3 regions of the Streptomyces sp. NPDC042336 genome follow, and region 2 is predicted to be linked to each of the others. Evidence: riboswitches for the same ligand, from Rfam matches in the RefSeq annotation. Region 2 holds a riboswitch; each other region holds the start of a gene.
The links. A riboswitch is a leader RNA that binds a small molecule or an ion and turns the genes downstream of it on or off. The one in region 2 is predicted to bind cobalamin.
Positions count from the first base shown of each region.

Region 1: another riboswitch for cobalamin. It lies ahead of ACZ6IM_RS08940 (energy-coupling factor ABC transporter permease); the one in region 2 lies ahead of ACZ6IM_RS10595 (ABC transporter substrate-binding protein).
Region 3: another riboswitch for cobalamin. It lies ahead of ACZ6IM_RS20855 (ribonucleoside-diphosphate reductase subunit alpha); the one in region 2 lies ahead of ACZ6IM_RS10595 (ABC transporter substrate-binding protein).

Region 1 is NZ_JBVJEA010000003.1:45,716-48,979, forward strand. Features, by position in the region: gene cbiQ (cobalt ECF transporter T component CbiQ) at 1-259, opposite strand, end outside; gene ACZ6IM_RS08935 (energy-coupling factor ABC transporter substrate-binding protein) at 260-616, opposite strand; gene ACZ6IM_RS08940 (energy-coupling factor ABC transporter permease) at 613-1,311, opposite strand; cobalamin riboswitch at 1,342-1,527, opposite strand; gene ACZ6IM_RS08945 (potassium channel family protein) at 1,606-1,908, opposite strand; gene ACZ6IM_RS08950 (chloride channel protein) at 2,072-3,264, opposite strand, start outside.
Region 2 is NZ_JBVJEA010000003.1:427,517-430,780, reverse strand. Features, by position in the region: gene ACZ6IM_RS10605 (MDR family MFS transporter) at 1-336, shown strand, start outside; gene ACZ6IM_RS10600 (class I SAM-dependent methyltransferase) at 305-1,054, shown strand; cobalamin riboswitch at 1,146-1,266, shown strand; gene ACZ6IM_RS10595 (ABC transporter substrate-binding protein) at 1,390-2,340, shown strand; gene ACZ6IM_RS10590 (FecCD family ABC transporter permease) at 2,337-3,264, shown strand, end outside.
Region 3 is NZ_JBVJEA010000009.1:141,032-144,295, forward strand. Features, by position in the region: gene ACZ6IM_RS20855 (ribonucleoside-diphosphate reductase subunit alpha) at 1-1,286, opposite strand, end outside; cobalamin riboswitch at 1,415-1,558, opposite strand; gene ACZ6IM_RS20860 (GNAT family N-acetyltransferase) at 1,656-2,162, opposite strand; gene mctP (monocarboxylate uptake permease MctP) at 2,241-3,264, opposite strand, start outside.

The DNA of each region.
Region 1 (3,264 bases), 380 kb from region 2:
CGCCGACCTGCACCAGCAGCGGCAGCGCCCCCGTCACACAGAAGCCCAGCGGCACCCGGTAGGCCCGCCACAGCCGGCGTCCGGGCACGCCCGCCGGGCCGAGCAGCACCGTCAGCGCCGTCACCAGCACCAGCGCCGCACCCGGCCAGGGCGGCAGCGAGATCGCGAGCACGGTCAGGCCGAGACCGAGCACGGCCTTGTCCACGGGATGGCGGCGCCGCCAGCGACTGGCGTGCGCCGCCGCGTCGATCGGCAGCACTCAGTCCCCTTCGGGGGTGTCCCGCGGTGCCGCCGCGGCCTCGGAAGACGCCGCCGCCCGCTGCTCGCCCTGCCGCCGGCCCCGGCGCAGCCCGAAGTAGTACGCCAGCACGCCCGCGCCGAGCGCGGCCTGCAGCGCGAACAGCGCCGACTCGACCTCCCCGGAGGGGGGTTCGTACAACGGGGAGAACCACGGCTCGTAGTCCGGTTCGATCTCGGTGATCGCGGTCTCCGCCTCCGCGTCGGCCCCGGTGAACGGCTCCTCCTTGTGGTCCCCGAGCCCCAGCACCAGCGGCAGCACCGCCAGCGCGGCCACGGCGAGCAGCAGCAGGGTGTTGATCTTCGCGTTGCGGCTCATCGGGCCACCGCCTCCGGCTTCCGCTCGCCGGACCGGGTCAGCAGCACGCCCAGCCGGGTCAGTTCGCCCTTGCTGGACTGCACGAGCAGCCGCATCACGATCACCGTGAGCAGGCCCTCGCTCACCGCGAGCGGGAGCTGCGTGACGGCGAAGATGGACCCGAACTTGCCGAGCGCGCCCAAGAATCCGCTGCTCGGGTCGGGGAAGGCCAGCGCCAGCTGCACGCTGGTGACGCAGTACGTCGACAGGTCGGCGACGAACGCCCCGAAGAACACGGTGACCATCAGCGGCACGTCCCAGCGGCGCAGCAGCCGGTAGACGCCGTACCCGGCCCAGGGGCCGACGATCGCCATCGAGAAGACGTTGGCGCCGAGCGTGGTCAGCCCGCCGTGGGCGAGCAGCAGCGCCTGGAAGAGCAGGGTGATGGTGCCCAGGACCGCCATGACCGGCGGCCGGAACAGGATCGCGCCCAGGCCGGTGCCGGTGGGATGGGAGCAACTTCCGGTGACGGACGGCAGTTTCAGCGCCGACAGGACGAACGTGAAGGCTCCGGAGGCGCCGAGGAGCAGTGTGCTCTCCGGGTGCTCCCTGACCTCACGGGTGAGTGACCGGACTCCGTGGACGACGAACGGCGCGGACGCGACACCCCAGGCGATCGCGTGCGCCGGTGGCAGAAAGCCCTCGGCTATGTGCATGGCTCAGCAGACCCTCTCCAGCACCTCGTGGATGGACGACGCGCCTTGGCCGGTCTCCTGGCTTACGGGTACCACCGCCCGTGCTCCGCCTTCCCGGACCGCAAGCGGTCCAGTGGCTGCCCCTGAGGGCCGGAGCCGGACTTCCCGATTCACAGTGGCGAGGGCCGCACCGGCATCACACCGGATTTCCCGTTCACCAAGGCGTGGCGACAGTAGTGCGCCCACGGGGGTGGACACAAGCAGGCCTCGGTCCTGCGCAAACGCCCGCCGCCGTGCGCGGGGGCCGCGCCGCCGTCAGTGGGAGCGGCCCCGCCCGGGCCGTCGGAGCACCATGTCCCGCATCCGGGTGGTCAGCGCGGTGGCGGCGGCGGTGAGGAAGACGAAGCGGTACGTGATCCGCGGGACGGTCACCACCCGCGCGGCCTGGCCCCGCGGGGCGATGTCCCCGTACCCGACGGTGGCGAGCGTCACCACGGTGAAGTACAGCGCGTCGATCCTGGTGTGCGGGCCGTGGAACTCGCCCGGCGACTTGGCCAGTGCGTGGTACGTGGCGGAGAAGACGCGCACGGACAGGACGATCAGCAGCGAGATGAACACCCCCGGGCCGGCTGTCCGGGTGGTCGAGGGGGAGCAGGAAGCAGGCCACGACCACGGCGGCCGCGATCCCTGCCCGTACGAGCCAGGGCCGTACGGCGTCCCAGCCGGTGCGGGGGCCGGCCCGGGGCGGGGCGCGGGGGCGGATGCGGGGCCCGGCGGTCCGTCACCGCGCCGCTCCCGCTTTCGACGCCCCGCCCGCCCCGGACTCGGTCCGGCGCACCAGTTGGGCGACGATGAAGGCGACCACCGAGGCCATGACGATCAGCGGCGTCTGGTCGTGGGCGTCCCGGCCCATCAGCAGCACCGCCAGGACCGAGCTGGCCAGCGGCAGCCCCGTCACCGCGGCCGCCGCGGCGGCGATGCCGAGGGCGAGCGCCGGGGCCGTGCCGAAGCCGGGCAGCCTGGAGCAGGCCAGGGCCGTCGCCGCGCCCAGCAGCACGGACGGGAAGATCGGGCCGCCGCGCAGCGCACCCAGCGCGATGCCCCAGGCCAGCCCCTTGCACACGACCAGCGCGACCAGGGCCCCCACGGACCAGGCGTGCGGGTGCGCGGCCAGTTGGGCGAGGGTGGCCTGCCCGGACAGCGCCGCCTCGGCCGGTGAACGGCCGGTGATCAGCGCGTACGCGGCGACGCAGACGCCGACCGCGGTGGCGCAGGCGACGGTGCGCGCGGCCGTGCGGTGCCGGGTCCAGGTGACGGTGCGCCGGCCCAGCTCGCGGGCCAGCGTGACCAGTACGGCGATCAGGGCGGCGGTGGGCAGGCCCCACAGGAAGTCGCCCGCGTCCGGACTGGCCTGGGGCGGCAGGTCGGGCAGGGCCAGCGCGCCGATCTCCAGCCCCGTCCACTGACCGAAGCCGGTGAAGACCAGGGCACCCGTCGCGCTGGCCAGCAGACAGGGCAGCAGCAGCGCGACCATCCGGGCGCCGGCCAGTCCAGCCCCCTCGATGAGCAGGACCGCCGCCGCCACCGGACCGCCGAGGATGGTGGAGATCGCGGCGGTGGAGCCGGCCGTGGCCAGGATCGCGCTCGCCCGCCGGTCGGCGCCCGCGCCCGCCCGCCGCACCGCCAGCAGCGCCAGCCCGCTGCCGACGGCCATGAGCGGCGCCTCGGGACCCAGCACCACGCCGAGCGGCAGCGTGGCCAGCGCGGCCAGCACCGCGCCGGGCAGCGCGCGGGGGCCGACGGGCGCCCCGCCCAGGCCGTTGACCGGGAGGTGGCCGCCGCCGCCCGGCATCCGGGTCACGATCGGCGCCAGGACCAGCCCGGCGAGGACCAGCGCGGGCAGCGGCCACCACCAGGGCGGGGTGTCGTAACCGGCCGCCTCGGGCAGCGAGGTCCACACCCAGTGCTGCAACT
Region 2 (3,264 bases):
CTGATCACCTTGGGCGACATCGTGCTGTTCCTCAAGAACGACCTGGAGGCGCTGCGCCGCAGTCCTCGCTCCGACGCCGTGGTCTTCGGCCAGCAGCGGCTGGCCGCGGGCCTGGGCGCCTGCGCGAGCGGCGTACTGGGCGGGCAGTTGTACGGCCTCGGCGAACGGGCCGGGCACACCGGCTGGTTCTGGCTGCTGGCAGCCGCCCAGTGTCTGTTGCTTCCCCCTCTGCTGCTCACGCTGCGCCGTCGCACGGCGCGGCCTCCTGTCCCCGACGACGACCATGAAGGAGCACTGACGCGCGATGACACGGACGGGCGGATTCCAGGACGATGACTTCTGGACCGAGTTCCACGACTTCCTGTTCTCCGAGCAGCGCCACGAGCAGGCCGAGGAACTGCTGGACACCTCTCCCCTACTGACCTTCCCGCAGGGGTCGCGCGTGCTGGACCTGTGCTGCGGGCCGGGGGTGTTCACCGTGCCGCTCGCCCGCCGCGGCCACCGCGTGACCGGAGTGGATCTGAGCCCGGCCATGCTGGACCGGGCACACAAGCGGTCGGCCGACACCGGTGCCGAGGTGACGTACGTGCGGGCCGACGCCCGCGAGTACGAGGCACCGGGCGGCTTCGACGTCGTCCTCAACATGTTCACCTCCTTCGGGTACTTCGAGGATCCCGCAGACAACGCGCGTGTGCTGCGCACCATGTACACCTGCCTGGCTCCCGGCGGCACGCTCGTCCTGGATCTCGCCGGGAAGGAGCTCCTTGCCCGCAGGGTCACCCCACCCAAGGTGGTGCGGCGGGGCAACGATGTGATGGTGCAGACCGACACCGTGCTGGACGAGTGGGCGCGGCTGCGCAGCGAGTGGGTGCTGGTCCGGGGCGATCGGGTGACGCGGGCCACCTTGACGTGGTTCGTGTACAGCGCGGTGGAGCTGCGGCGGATGGCAGAGGAGGCGGGGTTCGGCCGCGTGGAGGTCTTCGGCGGGTTCGACGGGCGCCCCTACGACGAGAGTGCCGAGCGGCTCGTCCTTCGGGCGGTCCGCGAAGCGTGAGGGGGTGCGGGGCGTGCGGCCGGGTCCGCACGCCCTTTTGCCGTCGCCTCGGAGGAACGTAGGATCACCTGGTCATCGCCGCGACGGGAGACAGGAAGCCGGTGCGAATCCGGCACGGTCCCGCCACTGTGACCGGGGAGCGCCCCTCCGACATGCCACTGCGCACCGCGCGGGAAGGCGGAGGGAACGTCGATCCGGGAGTCAGGACACTGGTCCGTCGCGGGCCCGTCCCAAGGAGCGCGGACTCCAGGAGGCTTCACGTGTCCCAGCTGTTCACCCCTGCCCGCACACGCGGGTTCCTTCGTGCGACGGTCGCTGCCGTGGCTCTTTCGTCCATGTTGCTGGCCGCCGGCTGCGGTTCGCCCGACGAGGGCGGCGGGGACGCGAAGGCCACCGCGGCCGTGCCCGAGGGCTTCCCGGTCACCATCGACAACTGCGGCGTCAAGACGACGTACGACAAGCCGCCGTCGCGGGTGGTCACCATCCACCAGCACCCGGCGGAACTCATGCTCGCCCTCGGCCTGGAGGACCGCATGGTCGGCACGGCCTTCCCTGACTCCGCCGTTCTGCCCGAGCTGAAGAAGGACTACGAGGCGATTCCCGAACTGGCGGAGAAGGAACCGTCGTTCGAGAGGGTCCTGGACGCCGAACCCGACTTCGTCTACGGAGGCTACGGCAGCGCCTTCGCCGAGAACGAGGGCCGCTCCCGCAAGGCGTTCGCCGACGCCGGCATCGACACCTACCTCAACCGCGAGTACTGCGGCAAGAAGCAGGTGACGATGAAGGACACCTACGACGAGATCCGCACCATCGGCAAGGTCTTCGGTGTCCCGGACCGGGCCGACAAGCTGGTCGCGGACCTCGAGGGCCGCGTCGGCGAGGCCGCTGGCAAGGTCGAGGGCGAGCCCGAGGTGTCCGTCTTCGTCTACGACAGCGGCGACAAGAGCGCCTTCACCGCGGGCGGCAAGAGCCTGGGCACCGAGCTGATCCGGCTGGCCGGCGGCGAGAACGTCTTCGCCGACCTCGACGACGTCTTCGGCGACGTCTCCTGGGAGCAGGTCGTCGAGCGCAAACCGGAAGTCATCGCCATCTACGACTACGCCGGCGCCGGAAGCGTGGAGGAGAAGAAGGAGTTCCTGCTCTCCCAGCCCGCGCTCGCCGACGTACCCGCCATCAGGAACAAGCGGTTCGTCGTCCTGCCGCTGACCGCCACCCTGGTCGGCATCCGCTCGGCCTACGCGGTCGACGACCTGGCCCGCGGGCTGCACCCCGAGAGCTTCCGGTGACCCAGGCCGCCACCGACACGTCCACCGAGCGGACGGTTCAACGGCGGAGGGCCACCGGGTCAGCAACAGGCACTACGCGGTTGGCCGTCACGCTGCTGGTCCTCACCGCGTTGCTCGTCGTCTCCGCGACGGCGGGCCTCGCGATCGGATCCGTGCATGTACCGCCGGGCCAGGTGTGGGGCATAGTGACACACGCTCTGGGCGCCGACTGGCAGGATCCGGACTGGTCCCGGGCCCGGGAGACCATCGTGGTGGACGTGCGGGCGCCGCGGGTGCTGCTCGGTGCGATCATCGGCGCCGGCCTCGCGGTGATCGGCACCGCACTACAGGCCCTGGTGCGCAACCCGCTCGCCGAGCCGTACCTGCTCGGCGTCTCCTCCGGTGCGTCCCTCGGCGCGGTCTCGGTGATCGTGTTCGGGTTCACCCTCTTCGGGCCGCTCTCCCTGTCGGTGGCCGCCTTCGTGGGCGCCCTGGGCGCGCTCCTGCTCGTGTACGCCACCGCCCGCACCGGCGGACGCATCACCTCGGCACGGCTGGTGCTGTCCGGGGTGGCGATCGCGGCGGTCCTCACCGCGGTCCTCGATCTGCTGCTGCTCACCACCGACCGCGGCAACGAGACCCGCGCGGTCCTCGCCTGGACCCTCGGCGGCCTCGGCGGCGTCAACTGGGGCACCCTGTGGCTGCCGAGCACGGCCCTGCTGTTCGGTGTCGGCGTCCTCATGGTCCAGGCCCGCAATCTGAACCTGCTGCTGGCCGGCGAGGAGGCGGCGACCACGATGGGGCTGGACGTGGCCCGGTTCCGCGCCCGGCTGTTCGTCGTGCTCTCCCTCGTCACCGGGGTGCTGGTCGCGGCGGCCGGACCGATCGGCTTCGTCGGCCTGATGATGCCCCACATCGTGCGCCTGTTCGTCGGCGGCGACCACC
Region 3 (3,264 bases), on a different contig from region 2:
CCGGGGGTCGCCGTCTGGTTCGCCGTGCGGTTGGCGGTGTCCTTGAAGGTCATCCAGCCGTTGCCGGTCTGCGCGAGGGTGCGCATCATGCGGCCGTACAGCTCACGGGCGGGCAGCGTCCTGCGGGCGAGCCCCGCCTCCTCCGCCCTGCGGTACGCCGCGTCGAACTCCTCGCCCCACAGGTCGGTCAGCTCCGGGACGTCGGAGGGGGAGAACAGCGACCAGGTCCCGTCGGTGTCCACCCGGCGCATGAACTCGTCCGGCACCCAGTGCGCGAGGTTCAGGTTGTGCGTACGGCGGGCGTCCTCACCGGTGTTGTCCCGCAGCTCCAGGAACTCCTCGACGTCCGCGTGCCAGGTCTCCAGGTAGACCGCCGCCGCGCCCTTGCGCCGGCCGCCCTGGTTCACGGCGGCGACCGAGGCGTCCAGCGTCTTCAGGAACGGGACGATGCCGTTGGAGTGCCCGTTGGTGCCGCGGATCAGCGAACCCCGGGCGCGGACGCGGGAGTAGGCGATGCCGATGCCGCCGGCGTGCTTGGAGAGGCGGGCGACCTGGTGGAGGCGGTCGTAGAGGGAGTCCAGCTCGTCCTTGGGGGAGTCCAGGAGGTAGCAGGACGACATCTGGGCGTGCCTAGTACCGGAGTTGAAGAGGGTGGGGGAGGAGGGCAGGTAGTCCAGACGGCTCATCAGGCCGTACAGGGCGGCGACCTCGTCCACCGCGCGGACCGTGTCGTCCTCGGCGAGGCCGGCGGCGACCCGCAGCAGGAAGTGCTGGGGCGTCTCGACGGTCTTGCGGGTGATCGGGTGGCGGAGCAGGTAGCGGCTGTACAGGGTGCGCAGTCCGAAGTAGCCGAAGCGGTCGTCGGCGGCCGGGTCGATCAGCGCGTCGAGGCGGGCCGCGTGCAGCCGGACGAACGCGGCCGTGCGGTCGGCGATCAGACCCTCGCGGTGGCCGGTGGCGACGGAGTCGGTGAAGGTGACGACGCCCTGGGAGGCGGCCTCGGCGCGGATGCCGACGGTCAGCAGCCGGGCGGCCAGCCGGGAGTAGACCGGGTCCTCGGAGATCAGACCGGCGGCCGCCTCGGTGGCCAGCTCCCGCAGCTCGGCCTCGTCGGCGTGCGCGGACCGGCCCCGCAGCGCGGCGGCGGCCACCCGGCCCGGGTCGGCGCCGGGGAGGTCGGCGGTCAGCCCGGTCAGGGTCCGCAGCAGGGCGGCACCGGGTCCGTCGGGTTCCCCGGTCGCCGTCACCGGGGTCGCTGAAGCCGGATCGGCTGGCGCGATGGTCACGTGGAGCACTCCCTCGCTCGGCACGGGGCCTGGCGGAGGGAGGGCAGGGGGCAGCTCACGAGCGCACGCGGCGTCGCGTCCACCGGCCCACTCCACGAGGCCCGGACGTCATGGCACCCGGGCCAAGGCGGCCGGGCGCACTGTCGGCAGGTCCTCGGACTGACCAGGCGTGCGCGCACGTGCGAAGACGTACGGATGCACACGAGTACACCGTTGCGGGACAGTTCCGGATTCGCACCGGATTCCCCTGCGGCGACAGCGAGCACGAGCATACATCTTGTGCCGGGCTCCGCCAGCACCCCCAGATGTTGTGTCTGGCTTCCGTGTCAGGGTGTAGCGTCGGGCCCGCTTCGGGTCGGTGCCAGAGCGTCAGAGCGTCAGTTCGTAAGTGAGCAGCATGATGTCGTCCAGCTCCGGCAGGGGGTTCCAGTCGCGGTCGGGCGTGCGGACGAAGCCCAGGCGCTCGTAGAGGCGGTGGGCGGTGCGCATGGCGGTCTGGGTCGACAGCACGACGCCCGTGCAACCGGCCACCGTCCTGGCGCGGTCGACACAGGCCCGTACGAGCGCCTCGCCCGCCCCGCGGCCACGCGCCTCGCGGGCGACGGCGAGCATGCGTATCTCGGCCTCGCCGGGGCGCGCGATGTCCGCCATGGGACCGCCGGACGGCACGAAGGTCACGCCGCCGAGCACCCGGCCGTCCGCCGCGGCGACCAGCACCTCGGCCGCCGCCGCCCGCTTGGCCACGTCGCGCAGCTCGTCCAGGTACGAGTCGCTCTCCCCGAAGTCGAGGAGGCCGTCGCGCAGGTAGGCCTGCGCGGTGATCTCGCCGAGGGTGTCGTACTCCTCGGCCGTCGCACGTCGGATCACGAAGTCCATGACGCCGAGTGTGCCCGACGGGTACGACAACGGGCCGCCGGATTTCTCCGACGGCCCGCCGCGTTCGCGCTCCGGGGATCAGTGCGAGCTGCCCGCCGTGGCCGGCGGCAGTTCCACCTGGACGCCGGGGTCGCCGGCGTCCGCCGTGTAGTCGCTCGGCTTGGTCTCGTCGATGCCGTCGGGCGCCTTGACCGCCCTCAGGACGAAGGTCAGGACCACGGTGACCAGCACGTTCAGCACGAAGGCGGTGAGACCGATGTAGCCGATCTCGCCGATGCCGGGGATCTCGTCGGAGGAGCCGCCGAAGTGCTTCTGCGTCGGCGAGGCCACACCGTAGGCGGCGACCGTGCCGTAGACCATGCCGACCGCCCAGCCGCCGAGCAGCGCCCAGCGGTGGAACCAGCGGGTGAACAGGCCGCCGACCAGGGCCGGGAAGGTCTGCAGGATCCAGATGCCGCCCAGCAGCTGGAAGTTGATCGCGACGGTCTTGTCCATGCCCAGGACGAAGATCAGCGCGCCCACCTTCACCAGCAGCGACACCAGCTTGGAGACCTTCGTCTCCTGTTGCGGCGTGGCGTCCGGCTTGATGAAGTCCTTGTAGATGTTGCGGGTGAACAGGTTCGCGGCCGCGATCGACATGATCGCCGCCGGGACCAGGGCGCCGATGCCGATCGCCGCGAAGGCCACGCCCGCGAACCAGTCCGGGAACATGTTCTCGAACAGCTGCGGGATCGCCAGCTGGCCGTTGTCCACCTTGACCCCGGCCGCGATGGCCATGAAGCCCAGCAGCGCGAGCAGGCCCAGCATCAGCGAGTACAGCGGCAGGATCGTGGTGTTGCGGCGGATCACCTCACGGCTGCGCGAGGACAGCGTGGCGGTGATCGAGTGCGGATACATGAAGAGTGCGAGGGCCGAGCCGAGCGCGAGGGTCGCGTACGTCCACTGGCCCCCCGCGTCCGGCACCACTCCGCCCTTGCCCGCCTCGGTGAACTTGTCGCTCGCCGACGCGAAGATGTCGTCGAACCCGCCCAGCTTGATCGGGATGTAGATGATCGCCACCGCGATGACGATGTAGATCAGCGTGTCCTTCACGAACGCGATC